DNA from 3 places in the Bacillus infantis NRRL B-14911 genome. Region 3 is predicted to be linked to each of the others. Evidence: riboswitches for the same ligand, from Rfam matches in the RefSeq annotation. Region 3 holds a riboswitch; each other region holds the start of a gene.

Region 1 (5,977 bases), 2.2 Mb from region 3:
GCTCCATCGGCTCAGAAATCATCTTTTTTCATTTTTATTCGGAGGTTCTGCTATTGAAAAAGAATCATAACAGCTCGCGTGATCTCATATATGTCCACTTAAATGAACAGGAAAATTACGTAATGTCTTACGGCATTGAATTTGAGGAGTTTGCCCGTTCACTGTCAGATGTAATGGCGAATCTCCTGCTGCTGAAGCATGGATTTGATGATGGGGAATTTAACCGGCATACGCTCCTGGAGTATGTTCCGTATGAAAAGCTGAATAAGCTGCTTTCTGATGATGTCTACAACTATGGCGACTTCTGCTGGATTGATTTTGAAGAACTTGACGGGCTGAACGAGCTGCCGGGCCAGACCATTGCAGAGTTATTGTATCTGGGACATCTCAAGGAGCACCTGAAAGCGCCATTTTATAACTATCTTGGCAACCGCTTTGTGTATCTGGCCCATGATGACGGCTGGTATAACAAAACCTATTACCGGGACATGGCTGATTTTTACCGCCTGCTGAGCCAGCTGATCCCTGAAAAGCTGAGCGAAATCAAGCCGGAAAAATCACTTCTTGGCCTGCGGAAGAAAGGTTCATTCCCGCCGGTGCCGCAAGAAGCCATTTCCTACATGAAAGACATGATGAGGGAAGGCGCCGTCATCTCCATCAGACAGACCGATCAAAACCGCGCGCGGATTGAAATCCCCATCTGGGTGATCGGCGACTTTGCCAATATGGACGACATGTACGAAGAATACGAAAGCATCGCAAAAGAAAAATGTGAAGCCAAGCTTGTGTTTGATAAAAAAACACGGGAATGGAAGCTGTATGCGAGATGAGGAAAGCCCGGCAGACGTGCCGGGCTTTTTTTTGAGGGGACGATGGGGTGCTGGTGAGTGTGGGTGTGGCCTTCTGGAAAGTATTTGAAGAATAGAGGGTGTTAGTGATCGTGACTAAAGCCGTTTAAAGGAGATTTTGAAGAACAGAGGGTGTTAGTGGGCACGACTAGAGCCGTCTAGAAGAGATTTTGCTAAACAGAGGGTGTTAGTGGTCGCGACTAGAGCCGTCTAAGAGGGATTCTGAGGAACAGAGGGTGTTAGTGATAGAGACTAGAGCCGTCTAGAAGAGATTTTGCTAAACAGAGGGTGTTAGTGGTCGCGACTAAAGCCGTCTAAGAGAAATTTTGCTAAACAGAGGGTGTTAGTGGTAGCGACTAAAGCCGTCTAAGAGAGATTTTGCTAAACAGAGGGTGTTAGTGGTAGCGACTAAAGCCGTCTAAGAGAGATTTTGCTAAACAGAGGGTGTTAGTGGTAGCGACTAAAGCCGTCTAAGAGAGATTTTGTTAAACAGAGGGTGTTAGTGGTCGCGACTAAAGCCGTCTAAGAGAGATTTTGCTAAACAGAGGGTGCCAGTGAGAACAACTAGGACCCTCTAAAAGAGTTTTTTCCAATCAGAGGATGCCAGTGGATCCGTTGCAAGCATCTGAACCCCAAATCCCCTCTGTTATCCAAAAAGCACCAGCACTCCGCCTCGCCCCTAATACCGCAATTTCAAAAGAACATCCCGGACCGCTTTATCCTCCATGATCGTATCTTTATATTTCTGTGTAATTTCGGTAAGGGCGACATCATGGTAGAAGAACTCAGCGAAAAACTTCACGAGCGGCCTTGAACGGGTCGTGATGGCATTCCATTTGCCGGCTTCCATGCCGGCGAACAGCATTTCTTCTTCGTCGATGATGGCAATCCTGCTTCTTTCGAGTGTTTCATGATGCTTGTCCGGAATCAGGACCGAGACGGACGGGAGGCTTGTTTCGATATTTCCGATAGAGTGGACATGGATACTGACGCCGCTTTCGTGCTTTTCCTCCAGCAGCTCCGCATACTTCTCCAAATCATCGCCCCAGGCAGAGATGATGATTTTTCTTTCCGCCCTGCCGAGCATTTCCTCCAGCAGGGAGAGGATGGAGTGATTATCCTTCAAGGTCCACACCCGGTCATCCGCGACAGGTTTTTTGACGGCTGCCTCCCGCAGCTCCTGGACGCTGGTTTCGAAATCTGCTTTCAGCCTGCTGATCACCGATTCAACGGGAAGGGCGGTGTACAAACGCTTTTTTTCGACCGTCGTTTCAAGGATGATGCCTTTCTCTGCCAGGCGGTGAAGCACCTCATACACCTTCGAGCGGGGAACGGCAGAGAGCTTGACGATTCCTGTGGCGTCCAGCGGCTGGTCCGCTGAAATAAGCGCCTGATAAATTTGGCTTTCATATTGGGTAAACCCGAATTGCTGCAGCATAGACAGAACTCCTGAGTCAGTTTTTTCTTAATAATATCATATCTTTTCCGCTAAATCGCACTGGGAAAATTAACACTTGCACCTATCCCTATAAAAAGTTACCATTGTGGTGGTAACTAATTGAGAGGTGTATAAAATGGATAAACGTGTGTATCTTTTGACGATCGTTTCCTTTGTAGTCGGGATGGTCGAGCTTATAATAGGAGGAATCATTGATCTGGTTGCGGCCGATCTTCATGTCAGCATCGGCAAAGCCGGCCTTTTGATCAGTGTGTTTTCGATTGTATATGCTGTCGCGGCACCGATTCTGCTGACAGCAACCGGGGGAGTGGAAAGGAAAAAACTGACGCTCATAGCCTTGCTCGTTTTCCTTGCAGGAAATATCCTGGCTTTCCTGAGCCCGAGTTATAGTATTCTTTTTCTGGCAAGGGTTATATCAGCGGCAAGCGGATCTTTGCTTGTTGTGCTGTGCATCACGATCGCATCGAATATAGTGCAGGAAAAATATCGCGCACGGGCGATCGGCATCGTGTTTATGGGCGTAAGTGCTTCACTTGTTCTTGGCATTCCGGCCGGGCTTATGCTTGGCAATGAATTTGGCTGGAGGGCACCATTCCTGATGATTGCTGTCCTGACATGCCTGTCGATAGCAGGGGTGTACTTTTTCATGGACCGGATTGAACCGAAAGCTGCCATATCCATCAGGCAGATGTTCGCTGCCCTGAAGAACAGGAAAATTTTATTCGCCCAACTGGCCTCGTTCCTCTTTTTAGCAGGGCACCTGACACTTTATGGATATCTGACTCCATTCTTAAAGACCGTCCTGGGAATGGACGAAAACTGGGTCAGCATCATGTATCTGCTGTTCGGTATTGCCGCGGTGGCCGGCGGCGGTGCAGGCGGGTATCTAGCCGACCGCTTCGGTACAAAACCGACAATCTTAGCCATTATCGTGCTGTTTGCGGCTGCACTGTTTTCAATTCCGCATACTGCCTTTTCCCTGCCGCTGTTCATTGCGGTCATGATTATCTGGAGCATGCTGAGCTGGGCCATCACACCGGCATTGCAGAGCTATTTGATAGAGTCTTCACCGGAAACATCGGATATCCAGCAAAGCCTTAATAACTCAGCCCTGCACTTTGGGATTGCCTTTGGGTCTCTGATCGGGGGAATTGTAATTGAACAGGCTTCGGTCGAGTGGAACGCTTCGGCAGGGGGAGTCTTCATCCTCTTCGCGCTTGGCGCTGCCGCTGTCTCGATGGCAGGATTGAAGAGCAGGCGGCCGGCAAGAAGCAGCAGCCCGACCGTCTAGCAAAAAGGGCCCGCCCGGTCTTCTTCCGGACGGCCCTTTTTCTGCTAGTTTTAAAGAAGAAATAGTGTATAATGGCGATAGCGGAAAATTTCATACATATGCAGAAACAGGTGTTTTTCTTTGAAAGACTTAAAAGGGAAGTTGGTGCAAATTCCAACGCGGTCCCGCCACTGTAAATGGGAGCAAGCTGCAGAAGCCACTGTACGGGATGTATGGGAAGGGGCAGCGAGCATTGACCATGAGCCAGGAGACCTGCCTGATTCTTATGCACCCATAAACCTACGAGGATAGGGAGGTGTACGGCAGCCTTTTGGAATCTTTTTTTTTGAATCTGCGCACGCCGTGCAAAGCATCTCCATGTTTATTGGGGATGCTTTTTTTGGTTCCAAAGGATGCTGGTCCCGTTTTGGGCATAAGACCTTTGCAGCATGAATTTTGCGACATTTATTCTACAGGGGGATTTACCATGAAAAAGCTTTATTCATTATTATTCAGCATGCTTTTGGCTGCTGGTGTTCTGTCAGGCTGCGGCGATTCAGCGGCAGAGCCTGAAAAGGACAATGGCAGCAGCACTGAACAGACAGAGACTGAAACAGAAAAAGCAGAATTTCCTGTTACAATCACAGATGCCGCCGGTGAAGAAGTTGTCATTGAAGAAAAGCCGGAGAAGATTGTTTCTCTGATTCCAAGCAACACGGAAACAGCGTTTGCACTTGGTCTGGGAGAAGAAGTGGTTGGGGTATCTGATTTTGATAATTATCCAGAAGAAACAGCAGATAAAGAAAAGATCGGCGGAATGGAGTTCAATGTTGAAAAAATCATCTCCCTTGCTCCAGACCTGGTTCTTGCACACGCTTCAAGCGCACATAATTCAACTGCAGGATTGCAGCAGCTGAAAGATTCAGGAATCGCTGTGCTGGTTGTCAATGATGCCCAGAGCTTTGAACAGGTATATGAGTCGATCGAGATGATCGGTACCGCTTCAGGTGCAAAGGAAGAAGCAGAAGAAGTGATTGCCGGCATGAAAGAGAAGATAGAGGCAATCAAAGAAAAAGCTGCTGGCGTAACAGAAAAGAAGAAAGTGTTTGTAGAGGTGTCTCCAGCGCCGGAGATTTATTCGCCTGGGAAAAATACATTCATGGATGAAATGCTTACGATGATTAATGCAGAGAATATTGTAAAAGAAGAAGGGTGGCCAAAGGTAGATCCTGAAGCCATCATCAAGGAAAATCCGGACGTGATCATTTCCACTTCCGGCTACCGCAATGAAGATGCTGTGGCAGAGGTGCTCGCCCGTGAAGGCTGGCAGGATGTAAATGCCGTTAAAAACAAGCAGGTGTTCAGTGTGGATTCAGATACAGTAAGCCGCTCCGGCCCAAGGCTTGCTGAAGGAGTAGAGGAATTTGCCAAAGCTGTCTATCCGGACGTATTTAAGTAAGAATAAGCTGTCAGCCTATGTGCTTGCAGCCGCTTTCCTTGTCCTGTGCATGCTGGTGGGGATTTCAATCGGTACAGTCTCTGTGCCGATTCCTTCTATCATTAATATAGTTGGGTCTAAGCTTCTGCCGATTCAGCTTGATGCTTCAGTTGACCCGATGCACAGCAATATTGTGATGAATATCCGCCTGCCCAGGGTCATTCTTGCCGGACTTGTAGGAGCTTCCCTCGCCATTGCGGGGGCAGCCTTCCAGGGCCTCTTGCGGAATCCGCTTGCAGATCCTTATACACTGGGGGTTTCATCCGGTGCGTCTGTCGGTGCAGTGCTGGTGCTTTTTTTTCAAATATCAATCCCGTTTGCCGGCCTCTTTACACTGCCTATTCTCAGCATGGTTTTCTCATTCCTGACTATATTCGCCGTGCTGTTTTTTGCAAGAAGAATTGACAGGGCCATGAAGGTGGAAACTATCATTTTAACAGGTATCATTGTCAGTTCTTTTCTTGGTGCGCTCATTTCGCTCATGATTGCCCTGACTGGAGAAGAGCTCAGGCAGATCATCGGCTGGATCATGGGAAGCGTTTCAATGAGGGGATGGGCTTATATACGCATCATCCTGCCGTTTTTCATTATAGGAAGCCTTCTGTTGATGATGAATGCGAAAGAGCTGAATGCCATGTCATTTGGAGAAGAGCGTGCACAGCATCTGGGCGTAAATGTGCAAAGAAGAAAAATGATGGTTCTTGTGGCTGGTTCCATTTTAACAGGCGCAGCCGTCGCGGTGTCAGGCACCATCGGCTTTGTCGGCCTCGTCATCCCGCATCTGACAAGGCGGCTGTGGGGGCCAGACCATATCCACCTGCTGCCTTTGTCGATGCTGACCGGCGCAGGCTTCCTGATTCTTGCCGACCTGGTCGCGCGGACGGTCATCTCGCCAACAGAGC
Region 2 (5,977 bases), 500 kb from region 3:
CAAAAGTCAATGCATCCAGGTCTTCCTTGCTGATTTCAGGCCCCCTGGCATTGATTTCAGTTTCCTGACCGCTTTTCAATTTGATATTGATTCTCGTGTCATCCTTTACCTGGACAAAACGGGTTCTAATATTCTCTTCCTGGAGAGAGTCTGTGATATATCTGCCGGTGAATCCGCCGGCAAAACCGATTGCTTCGCTGTCAACTCCCATCCTTTTCAGGACTCGGGAAACATTGATGCCTTTTCCTCCTGGAAATTTAGATTCACTTTTTGTCCTGTTCAAACTGCCTATCTCGACATTGTCAAGCTCGACAATATAATCAACTGAAGGATTAAGTGTCAATGTATAAATCATGCTGTCACAACCTTAATTTTTGTTTTACTTATAAATTGTTCCCTGCTGTCTGCATCAAGTTCATTTGTGATAATGGAGGCTTCATGGAGCTCAGCAATTTTTGCGAAAGCGATTTCAGAAAACTTCGAACTATCCGAAAGTACATATGCTTCCCTCGACAGTGAAATAGCTGTCTGCTTGATCATTGCTTCCTCCTGGTCCGGTGTGGTATAGCCGAACTGCGGATGAATTCCATTAACACCCATAAAGCATTTATCAAACCTGTATTGCCCAAGGCTCGCTAAGGCTCCCCTGCCTATGATGGCATTTGTGTGCGGCTTTGCATACCCGCCCACAAGGAAGGTCTTAATCCCTCTTTCCATAAGGCTTTGAATATGCATAAGGCCATTTGTCACGACAACAATGTCTTTCAGAGGCAGAAAGGGAATCATTTCCTGAACGGTTGACCCTGCATCCAGATATAGGCAATCCCCTTCTTCTACAAGGCCTGCTGCATACTTGGCAATATCCTTCTTCTCATGACGGTTTATGGATGATTTCTCAACCATGCTCGGCTCTTGAAGCTTTCCCTGCAGCCTGGCAGCGCCTCCGTGCACCCTTTTTAAAAATTTATCATTTTCAAGCTGTGATAAATCCCGTCTGATGGTTGATTCTGAGGAATCTGTCATTTCTACAAGTTCCTGTATTTTAACTGTATGCTTCTCTTTAAGCATTTGCAGAATGAGCTGATGTCTCTCTGGCGTCAGCAAGATTGTCACCTCCCAGCTCTTTATTATTGCCGCTTCATGGCTTTTGGCTTAGAAGTTTAAGATTTATTATGTAAGCCAATTGTAATGGAATCGATTTCAAAAATCAATCATTTTCACTCATAAACAATCAAATAGATTCAATGTTTGATTGTTTATGAATGTTTTTGTTTTATTTTAATTATTTTGATAATCGTTATGTTTTGTTAGCTGTCTAAAGGGAGGCTATAATGAAAGAGCAAAAATATATAAATGTTTTGGAGAGTGTCTCAGTGAAAAATATTGGCGGTTTTTATCTTGAATTGATTAAAGTAATCATCATTGCTGTTGCTGCGTTTGCCCTTTTTGGGTCATTCCATGAAAAGATTCTTGAACTTGCGGTTCCGGCAGATGAAGATATAACAGGCAAAGCGTTCGGTCTGCCATTCTATATTCAGTCTGCTGCTTTATGCATGCTTCTTTTTCTTCTTTATAAGACAAATCTGCAGAGGTGGAGCTGGTATAAAAAATGGAAAAATAGCGGCAGGCTTTCGACAAATACGGCTCGGATTCTGCTAATTGCAGGGAGCGCCATGCTTCTCCTTCCATATTTTTATTATTTTATCGCTTTATGATTGCTGTTGGTTTTTAACTATGCTACAATCATGGTACAACATATTGATAATCCACCAGGAATCAGCACTACATATTGTTGTCCTTGTGAATGAATTTTGTTTATGGTCTCTTTTTCCTTTTTCGCTTCTGAAACTCGGGAAGCGATTTTTTTTGCAGAGAGTCCGGGGATTTTAGCGAATAATCGTCCTGGCTGCCGATTTTTGGCACCAGCCTTCAATTGAATAAGAATCCGCAAGCGATGGTGCCCTTTTAGGGCATAATAGGGAATCCGGTTCAACGCCGGAGCTGTCCCCGCAACTGTAAGTGTGTACGAAATGAGCATCCACTGTATATGAACGCTGAATAGGCGCATATATGGGAAGGGCTCAGAGTAGGATGAAGCACAAGCCAGGAGACCTGCCATGCTTGTACGAGTTTCGGTTCTTCGGGGATTGGGAAGATGAAACGATGGTATAAATCGTTTTATTTTCCTTTATGCCGTCGTTTGATCCGCCCAAATTGTGGGCGGATTTTTTTATTGTCAAAATACTGATCAACCCAGGAGGTACGACTATGAACATTTCTTCCGCAAAACCGCTGCCATTGGCATCCATTGATTCTGATTTCCCGCATTTGGATTTTCAGCCGCTTTATAAAAGGGCGACTCAGCTTCAGGATAATCACACTCCAAGTAATGATGAACTGCTAAACCAGCTGATTCTTGATTCCCTTTCCATGATCAGCGAGGCTGAGCCTGACTGGACATACGTGGCCGCCCGCCTGTACTTATCAAGTCTTTATGAGAAGGCTGCCGAGCACCGGCGCTCCACTGCCGGAGAAAGCTATGGCCCACTGTATGGGCTTATCACCGATTTAACCGATGCCGGCGTCTACTCCCCAGTCCTGCTGGAATCCTACACAAAAGAAGAAATTGATATAATCGGGACTTATATTGACCCGGAAAAGGACAGGCTTTTTACATATATAGCAGTGAAAATGCTTGCTGACCGCTACCTGAGCCGGGATAAGAAAAAGAGGCTTTTTGAGCTGCCTCAGGAAAGATTCATGATCATCAGCATGACTTTGAACCGTTCAGAGCCAAAGGAACGCAGATTGTCCCTCATTAAGGAATCCTATTGGGCTTTAAGCAATCTGTATATGACAGCAGCAACCCCTACACTTTCCAATGCAGGAAAAAATTGGGGCCAGCTTTCAAGCTGCTTTATTGATACTGTAGATGACAGTCTCCAGGGCATATATGACAGCAACACAGATATCGCCAATCTTTCCAAGAACGGCGGCGGCATCGGGGTCTATCTGGGAAAAATCAGAAGCAGGGGCAGTGATATAAAAGGCTTTAAAGGGGCTTCATCAGGGGTCCTTCCATGGATGAAGCAGCTTAATAACACAGCTGTCAGCGTCGATCAGCTCGGCCAGCGCAAAGGGGCAGTCAGCGTCTATCTCGACATCTGGCATAAAGATATCTTTTCCTTCCTGGACAGCAAATTGAATAACGGTGATGAACGCTACCGCACCCATGATTTATTCACCGGGGTCTGCCTGCCGGATCTATTCATGGAAACGGTAGAAGCCCGCGGGGACTGGCATTTGTTCGATCCCCATGAGGTCCGCAGCGTTATGGGCTTCTCCCTTGAAGACTTTTATGATGAAAAGCCTGGTGCAGGTTCATTCAGGGTTAAGTATGAAGAATGCGTCGCAAACCCGCGGCTGTCGAAGCAAAAAGTTCCGGCAATCGATATTATGAAAAGGATTATGATCAGCCAGCTGGAAACCGGCACTCCATTCATGTTTTACCGTGATGAGGTAAACAGGAAGAACCCCAATCGTCATTTGGGGATGATTTATTGCACTAATCTCTGCACTGAAATCGTGCAGAATCAAAGCGCAACGATCACAAAAGACCAGCGCGAGGAAGATGGCCGGATCATCATAGAGAAAATTCCCGGCGATTTTGTCGTCTGCAATCTTTCATCTATCAATCTGGCAAGGGCAGCAGCCGACCATGTATTGGAAAGATTGATTCCCATTCAGGTCAGGATGCTTGATAATGTGATTGACTTGAATACCATTCCCGTCCTGCAGGGAGTGGCCACCAACCGGAAATACAGGGCAATTGGACTCGGGACCTTTGGCTGGCACCATTTGCTCGCCTTGAAAAAGCTCAGGTGGGAAAACGAAGAAGCCGTCCGGCTGGCAGATGAATTGTACGAAAAGATTGCCTTCCTGACGATTAAAGCAAGCATGAATCTGGCGATGGAAAAAGGATCATACCCGGGCTTCAAGGGCTCTGACTGGCATTCAGGCGAATATTTTACATCCCGGGGATACAGCAGTTTGGATTCTGTGCATGATTGGGATTCATTGATGCAGGCTGTCAGGAAAAATGGAATCCGAAATGGATATCTGATGGCTGTAGCACCAAATGCATCAACTAGCATCATTGCAGGAAGCAGCCCGAGCATTGATCCGATATTCAGGAAATTCTACTCTGAGGAAAAGAAAGATTATAAGATTCCGGTAACGGCACCCGACCTGAATGAGCATACAACCTGGTACTACAAATCGGCTTATGTGATTGACCAGCATTGGAGCATCCTGCAGAACAGCAAAAGACAGAAGCATATCGATCAGGCAATTTCTTTTAATTTATATGTGCAGAACAATATTAAAGCGAAGGAACTGCTGGATTTGCATCTGTCTGCCTGGAAAAACGGACTGAAGACGACATACTATGTCCGCTCTACTTCTTCCGACTTTGAAGACTGCGATTCCTGCTCAAGCTAATGAAAAGGAGTGATTCGATGACAACCCCTGTCAATAAGAGAGAAATCATGAATAAAACAGCACCAAACCGCTCTACTGGAATCATCAACGGAGAATGTTCCAATATCCTGAACTGGGACGATGTGAGGTTTCAATGGGCCTTTCCTAAATATAAACGGATGCTCGCCAATTTCTGGACCCCTTTTGAAATCAATATGTCACAGGACATCAAGCAGTTTCCTGATTTATCAGAAGAAGAAAAGGAGGCTTTCTTAAAAATAATCGGCCTCCTGGCACTGCTTGACAGCATTCAGACTGATTATGCCGGTAAGGTCGCTGACTACCTGACAGATTCCAGCCTCTCCGCCCTGATGATCATCCTTGCCCAGCAGGAAGTGATCCATAACCATTCTTATTCTTATGTGCTTTCAAGTATTGTTGATAAGAATAAGCAGGATGAGGTATTTGAATTCTGGCGGACCGAGCCTGCCCTAATAAAGCGGAATGAATTCGTGGCTTCAGGCTACAGAAATTTTGCAGAGTCGCCCACTGTCGACAGCCTTCTTAAGTCCATCATATTTGATGTTGTTTTAGAGGGGCTGTTCTTCTATTCCGGCTTCGCCTTTTTCTATCATCTGGCACGAAACCAGAAAATGGTCGCTACCAGCACGATGATCAACTATATTAATAGAGATGAACAGCTGCATGTCGACCTTTTCGTTAAAATTTTCCGTGAAATCCTTGATGAATATCCTGAGCAGAACACAAAAGAGCTGGCGGAATTCGCAGAATCAACTTTCAGGGAAGCGGCCTATCTTGAAATTGAATGGGCCCGATCCATCATCGGGGATAAAATAAGCGGCATCCTGATCGGGGATGTGGAAGAATATATAAGATTCTATGCCAATGTCCGCTCCAACCAGCTGGGCTTTAACCGCCCATTCGAAGGATCAAGGACCAATCCCCTTCGCTGGATCAAGGCCTATGAAGAGGTCGATCTTGGAAAATCGGACTTTTTTGAACAAAAGCCGAGGCAGTATGTGAAGGTGAATACAGTGGATAATGGGTTTGATGATCTATAAATGGCATCAGGACCAGAAAAACCAGCACGGCACAGGCCATGCTGGTTTTATCTTTATAAAAGCAAATAGACAAGCGGTGCAGCAATGATCAGCGTCAAGATCACCCTTTCAATCCATATGACGATCAGCACGGGAATTGAAAGAGGAATTTCCGTCGATACAATACAAGGCACAAGCGCCGAAAAAAAGATGATACCTGATACAGAGACAATAGCAATGACAACCTTCAGTTCCAGTGCAGCTTCAGTGACCAGCAAGGCAGGGAGAAACATCTCTGCTATGCCAAGTGCGCTTGCCTTGGCAGCAAGCATTGGCTCCGGCAGCTGCAGAACGGATGTGAACGGATAAAAGATATAGCCAATCCAGTCAAAAACCGGGGTGAACTCAGCTAAAACCAGGCCAAGCAGTCCGATCGA
Region 3 (5,977 bases):
AAATGCAGTACGAGCTGCGGGAGCTTCAGAGAAGGCTTGGCATTACGTTTATATTTGTCACCCATGACCAGGAAGAGGCGCTTGCTCTTTCTGATGAAATCTTTGTGCTGAACAAAGGCCGGATTGAGCAGAGCGGAACGCCAACTGATATTTATGATGAGCCTGTCAACCGGTTTGTGGCCGACTTCATCGGTGAGTCCAACATCGTCGAAGGGACCATGCTAACCGATTATCAGGTTGAATTTGCAGGCAGGAAATTTGAATGTGTAGACGCCGGCTTCGATTTGAATGAAAGGGTTGAAGTGGTCATCAGGCCGGAGGATATGGAAATTACTCCGAGCGAGCAGGGCAAACTTCAGGTACGTGTAGATTCACAGCTATTCAGGGGAGTTCATTATGAAATTTCCTGCTTTGATAAAGATGGGAATGAATGGCTTGTCCATTCTACACGAAAGGCAAAAGTAGGGGATGAAATAGGCCTTCATTTTGATCCGGAAGCCATCCATGTCATGAGGCCGGGAGAATCTGAGGAAGAATTTGACCGCAGGCTGGAGGCTTATCAAGAGGAAAGCCATGAGAACTAATCAGACACGCAACCTGTATCTGATCCCATATTTGCTGTGGATCGTTTTATTTGTCGTGACCCCTTTGTTTTTGGTGCTGTATTATTCATTTTTTGATATAGAAGGGCAGTTCACATTCGGGAACTACCAGAAATTTTTCACGCCCGTTTACCTGAAAATGACTTTGAGCTCTTTCTGGTATGCGTTCCTGATCACTGCCTTTTCTTTACTGATTGCCTATCCGACTGCCTACCTGCTTACGAAGACCAGGCATAAGCAGCTCTGGCTTCTGATGATCATCATTCCTTCCTGGATCAATCTGCTGCTCAAGGCTTATGCTTTTCTCGGCATTTTTGGAACTTACGGGGCAGCCAACAGCTTCCTTGAGGTGATCGGAATAGGTTCAAGGCAGATTCTGTTTACCGATTTCAGTTTTGTTTTTGTATCGGTATACATCTTCCTGCCTTTTATGATTTTGCCGATTTTCAATTCGCTTAACGAATTGAATTCATCGCTCATCGATGCATCCAATGATTTGGGGGCATCACCCTGGACTACTTTTACACGGGTTATTTTCCCGCTGACGCTGGATGGCGTCAAATCCGGCTGCCAGGTTGTATTCATCCCTGCACTTTCCCTCTTCATGCTTACCCGCCTGATTGCAGGGAACAGGGTCATCACCCTGGGCACGGCCATAGAACAGCATTTCCTTGTCACTCAGGATTGGGGGATGGGCTCCACCATTGCCGTATTCCTGATCCTTACGATGGTGATCATCATGCTGCTGACCGGAAATCGCAGGAGGGGGGCATAGCATGGGGAAATTATCTAAATGGTCATCACTTTATCTGATCCTTGTATTTTTTGTTCTTTATGCGCCAATATTTTATCTAATGTTTTATTCTTTTAACAGCGGCGGGACAATGTCACATTTCGAAGGGTTCACGCTGGACTGGTATAAAGAGCTTTTTGCTGATGCAAGGCTATTGATAATTGTGCTGAACACCATCATCATTGCCCTGTTGTCGGCTGCCATATCAACGATCATCGGAGTGGCCGGTGCACTTGCCATTTTTTATGTAAGAAAGCGGCAGGTCAAGAGCACACTCTTATCTTTGAACAATATTCTGATCGTCAGCCCCGATGTTATCATCGGTGCTTCCTTCCTGATTTTGTTTACGATGATCGGAATCAAGCTCGGATTTACATCGGTCCTGCTCTCTCACATTGCTTTCTGCGTTCCGATTGTAGTTATAATGGTGCTGCCTAAAATCCAGGAAATGAGCCCTACACTTGTGGACGCTGCGAGGGATCTAGGGGCAAGCCGCTTTGATGTTCTGTCCAAGGTCGTTCTGCCATATATCACACCAGGCATTTTTGCGGGCTTTTTTATGGCCCTAACCTATTCACTTGATGATTTTGCAGTTACTTTCTTTGTAACAGGGAATGGCTTCACCACTTTATCGGTTGAAATCTACTCTCTGGCCCGGCGCGGGGTTTCGCTGAACATCAATGCACTTTCCACGCTGCTGTTCCTGTTCACACTTATACTGGTGATCGGCTATTATTTCATCACCCAGAAAAATGCGAAGCCGACTGGAATGGGGGTCAAAAAATGAAACAGCTCGGTAAAGCCCTGCTGGTCATTGCTGTCATTTCTGCACTTCTGCTGTATGCAGTCTCCCGGCTTAATTCCTCACAAGGCTATTCCAGCGGAAATACGCTGACGGTCTTTAACTGGGGAGACTATATCGATGCAGAACTCGTGGACCGCTTTGAAAAAGAAACAGGCATCAAGGTGATTTATGAAACCTTTGACAGCAATGAAGCCATGATGACCAAGATTGAACAGGGCGGGACAGCCTACGATATAGCGGTTCCGTCAGAATATGCAATTGAAAAAATGAAAGAAGAAGATTTGCTTTTACCGGTAGACCATTCAAAAATTCCAAACTTGAAATATATCGACCCGAGGTTCATGGACTTGGCATTCGATCCAAAAAATGAATACTCTATCCCTTATTTCTGGGGGACGGTCGGCATAGCCTATAACACAGATCTGCTTGGGGACAAAGAAATTACAAGCTGGAATGACCTTTGGGATGAAGATCTGCGAAACCAGATTCTCCTAATTGATGGTGCAAGGGAAGTTATGGGAATGGGCTTGAATTCCCTCAATTATTCCCTTAATGATCAAAATAAGAAGCATCTGAGGGAAGCGAAGGAAAAGCTTGATACCCTTACTCCGAATATCAAAGCCATTGTCGGGGATGAAATCCGGATGCTGCTTGAAAACGATGAAGCAGCCATAGGTGTTGTCTGGTCAGGAACTGCTTCAGAGCTGATGTGGAAAAAGGACAATATTGAGTATGTTCTCCCTGAGGAAGGGACGAACCTGTGGTTTGATAATATGGTCATTCCAAAAACGGCAAAAAACGTGGATGCCGCCCACCAGTTCATGAACTTCATGCTTGATCCGGAAGTCGCTGCCCAGAATACCGAATATGTAGGCTATTCGACGCCGAATAAAGAGGCGCTGAATTACCTGCCGGAGGAAATTGTCAGTGACAAGCGCTTCTATCCGGACCCGGAAATGACCGAAAAGCTGGAAGTGTACGAGAACCTTGGGAAAAAAATGCTCGCACATTATAATGAACTGTTTTTGGAATTCAAAATGCATAGTAAATAATAGCAGCGGCTGGAGGAGTCTCCGGCCGCTTTTTTGCATTCTAGCATGATTTCCGTCCTGTCAGGGGATCCTAGTCTTAAAAACAGGAGGAGGCAGTCATGTATTATATCAGCGGAAACATCATTTCAGGGGAATATGATGATCAGGCAGAACAGTTTTCCATCAGCATGATCAAACACTTTAAGACTCAGTCCATTTTGACCAAGGATCAGGCTATCCAGCTTCTTGACTACCTCTACAGGCATAGGGACGAAGAGGGAGGCCAGGTCATCACCTTGAATGACCAGATGCCGCTGCGCATCTCTTCCGAGGAGATCAATTCCCTGATACTTGATCTTGAAAAGATTGAATCCCATTTTTAATGTTCTCCGAAATCTATATCCGATAATGATAGAATATGATATGATTTCTTTAATTGAATAAATGCTTTATGGTGCTTTGCAGCATGCTGCAAGCTTAAAAGGGAAGCCGGTTGAATTCCGGCGCGGTCCCGCCACTGTAATGCGGAGGCTCCTCCCTCGATGCCACTGTTCCTTAGCGGACGGGAAGGCGGAAGGAGTCTGTGATGCTGAGCCAGGAGACCTGCCATAAAGAAGTACACAACCGTCCTACGGGTGATAGGAGAGTGATGCGCTTTTAATATGGCAAAGTTTTGTTATTTGTTAAATTTTTTATGTGCAGGCATCCTCTATGAAGGATGCCTTTTATTTTTTTCATACAATAAGCCCGAGGAGTGAAACCTATGAAAAAAGCTTATCCAGCAGACCGTTCCCGCACCATTCAGACCAGGCTGGTGCTTCCGCCGGATACAAACCATCTTCAGACAATTTTCGGCGGCAAAGTGCTATCCTATATTGATGAAATTGCTGCCATTACTGCAATGAAGCATTCCGGCAGCATGGTAGTAACAGCTTCGATCGACTCTGTGGATTTCCTGTCTTCAGCTTCAGTCGGTGACGCCCTTACTCTTGAAGCCTTTGTTGCCTCAACAGGGAGAACCTCCATGGAAGTCTATGTGAAAGTGCATGCAGCCAATCTTTTAACAGGGATTCGAACGCTGACGACCGAATCCTTTTTAACCATGGTTGCCGTGGATGAAAACGGCAAGCCCATTCCAGTATCCGGGGTGCTGCCTCATTCTGAGGAAGAAATCAGGCTGTTTGCTTCAGCAGGGGCACGAAAGGAGCATAGAAAAAACAGAATGCTTATACGATAAAAGGTGGCTTTCAGCCACCTCTGTATTCATGAAATAAGGCACCTTCTTCAGCAGCTATTTCCTACGGGCTGCTTCCAGCCTATCCAGCTCCTCTGGGATCCTTCCTTCTTCTAAGCGGCTGAAAAGGGGGGCGATAGTGCCGAGCCTTTTCTCTGCAGCCCGAACCTCTTTCCATTCCAGCGTATGCGCATTCACCTGCAGCATGTTATTTATCTTCCTGCTGGAGAAAGGGAGGAAGGGGTTCAGAAGCCTTGCCAGATTTTTGATGATGTACACACAGGTCTGCAATGCATCTGCACATTTTTGCGGGTCGCTTTTAATCGTTTTCCAAGGCTGTTCACTGTCAAAATATTTATTGGCCGAGCGTACAAAGGCGAAAATATCCTCAAGCGCTTCTTTTAGCTTTGCGCCTTCGATCTTTTCTCCGGTTTTCTCATATAAATGCTTAATATCCTCCTGTACAGCTTCACTTAATTTTCCATCCGGTATCATGCTGTCATAATATTTTTCGATAAACTTAAAAGTTCTGTTGACCAGATTGCCATATGCCCCAAGCAGCTCACTGTTATGGCTGTAAACGAATTCCCGCCAGGAAAAGTCAGCATCCCTGTTCTCAGGAGCATTGACAGCAAGGAAATACCGGATTGAATCCGGTTCATATCTTTCAAGTATGTCAGGGACCCAGACTGCATAATTCCTGCTTGTTGAAAGCTTCTTTTTCTCTAGTGTAAGATATTCGCCGGAAACCATCCGCGCTGGTTCCCCAGGCAGCCCTATCCCCATTTGAATAGCTGGCCAGATGATGGTATGGAAAGGGATATTGTCTTTCCCATGCACATAATAGGATATAACATCACTACCCCAGAACCTGCTGCCATCCTTGCCGTGCTGGCGGGCCCATTCCCTGCTGGCAGAAAGATAGCCAATCACCGCTTCAATCCATACATAAATTTTTTTCTTCTCCATTCCTTCAATAGGGACTGGCACCCCAACATCCAAATCCCTAGTTGCAGCCCGGTCCAGAAGCCCCTCAGTTAAATATCTTCTTGTCAGGCTGCTGCTGTTGTCCCTCCACAAATGGCGGGAGCGTGCCTCCTCGGACAGCTCTTCAAGCTGCTTCTGAAAATGGCTCAGCCTGAAATAATAATGATCAGTTTCTTTCATTTCCGGCGGTGTCCCGCATATTTTACAGGATTTATCCAGAAGGTCGGCCGGCTCAAGGATGGCTGAGCAGGCATCGCATTGATCCCCGCGTGCTTGGCTGCCGCAGGAAGGGCAGACTCCCTCTACATACCTGTCAGGCAGAAACTGGACACATGTCCGGCAATAAGTTTGTTCTATCGTTCTTGGAACAAGATGGCCATTTTCCAAGAGCGACAGAAATACTTCCTGTACAGTCTGATGATGATGCGGGGCATCTGTCCTTGTATATAAATCATAAGTAAAACCCAGCTGTTCAAAGCTTGCTGCGAAATCCCTGTGATAGCGGTCAGCAATTTCTTTCGCTGA

The links. Region 3 has a riboswitch for cobalamin ahead of N288_RS11830 (acyl-CoA thioesterase). Riboswitches for the same ligand answer to the same signal wherever they lie in the genome.
Region 1: it holds a riboswitch for cobalamin, as region 3 does, so the genes downstream of both, N288_RS01235 (ABC transporter substrate-binding protein) here and N288_RS11830 (acyl-CoA thioesterase) in region 3, are expected to answer to the same signal.
Region 2: it holds a riboswitch for cobalamin, as region 3 does, so the genes downstream of both, N288_RS14560 (ribonucleoside-diphosphate reductase subunit alpha) here and N288_RS11830 (acyl-CoA thioesterase) in region 3, are expected to answer to the same signal.

The regions. Positions count from the first base shown of each region.
Region 1 covers NC_022524.1:211,899-217,875, forward strand. The annotation lists gene N288_RS01220 (hypothetical protein) at 54-830, shown strand; gene N288_RS01225 (TrmB family transcriptional regulator) at 1,528-2,286, opposite strand; gene N288_RS01230 (MFS transporter) at 2,423-3,598, shown strand; cobalamin riboswitch at 3,690-3,872, shown strand; gene N288_RS01235 (ABC transporter substrate-binding protein) at 4,065-5,036, shown strand; gene N288_RS01240 (FecCD family ABC transporter permease) at 5,002-5,977, shown strand, end outside.
Region 2 covers NC_022524.1:2,867,894-2,873,870, forward strand. The annotation lists gene pfkB (1-phosphofructokinase) at 1-355, opposite strand, end outside; gene N288_RS14550 (DeoR/GlpR family DNA-binding transcription regulator) at 352-1,104, opposite strand; gene N288_RS14555 (hypothetical protein) at 1,332-1,715, shown strand; cobalamin riboswitch at 1,938-2,134, shown strand; gene N288_RS14560 (ribonucleoside-diphosphate reductase subunit alpha) at 2,269-4,500, shown strand; gene N288_RS14565 (ribonucleotide-diphosphate reductase subunit beta) at 4,518-5,561, shown strand; gene N288_RS14570 (YjiH family protein) at 5,615-5,977, opposite strand, start outside.
Region 3 covers NC_022524.1:2,372,492-2,378,468, reverse strand. The annotation lists gene N288_RS11855 (ABC transporter ATP-binding protein) at 1-584, shown strand, start outside; gene N288_RS11850 (ABC transporter permease) at 574-1,377, shown strand; gene N288_RS11845 (ABC transporter permease) at 1,379-2,182, shown strand; gene N288_RS11840 (ABC transporter substrate-binding protein) at 2,179-3,252, shown strand; gene N288_RS11835 (hypothetical protein) at 3,351-3,614, shown strand; cobalamin riboswitch at 3,667-3,856, shown strand; gene N288_RS11830 (acyl-CoA thioesterase) at 3,995-4,468, shown strand; gene metG (methionine--tRNA ligase) at 4,523-5,977, opposite strand, start outside.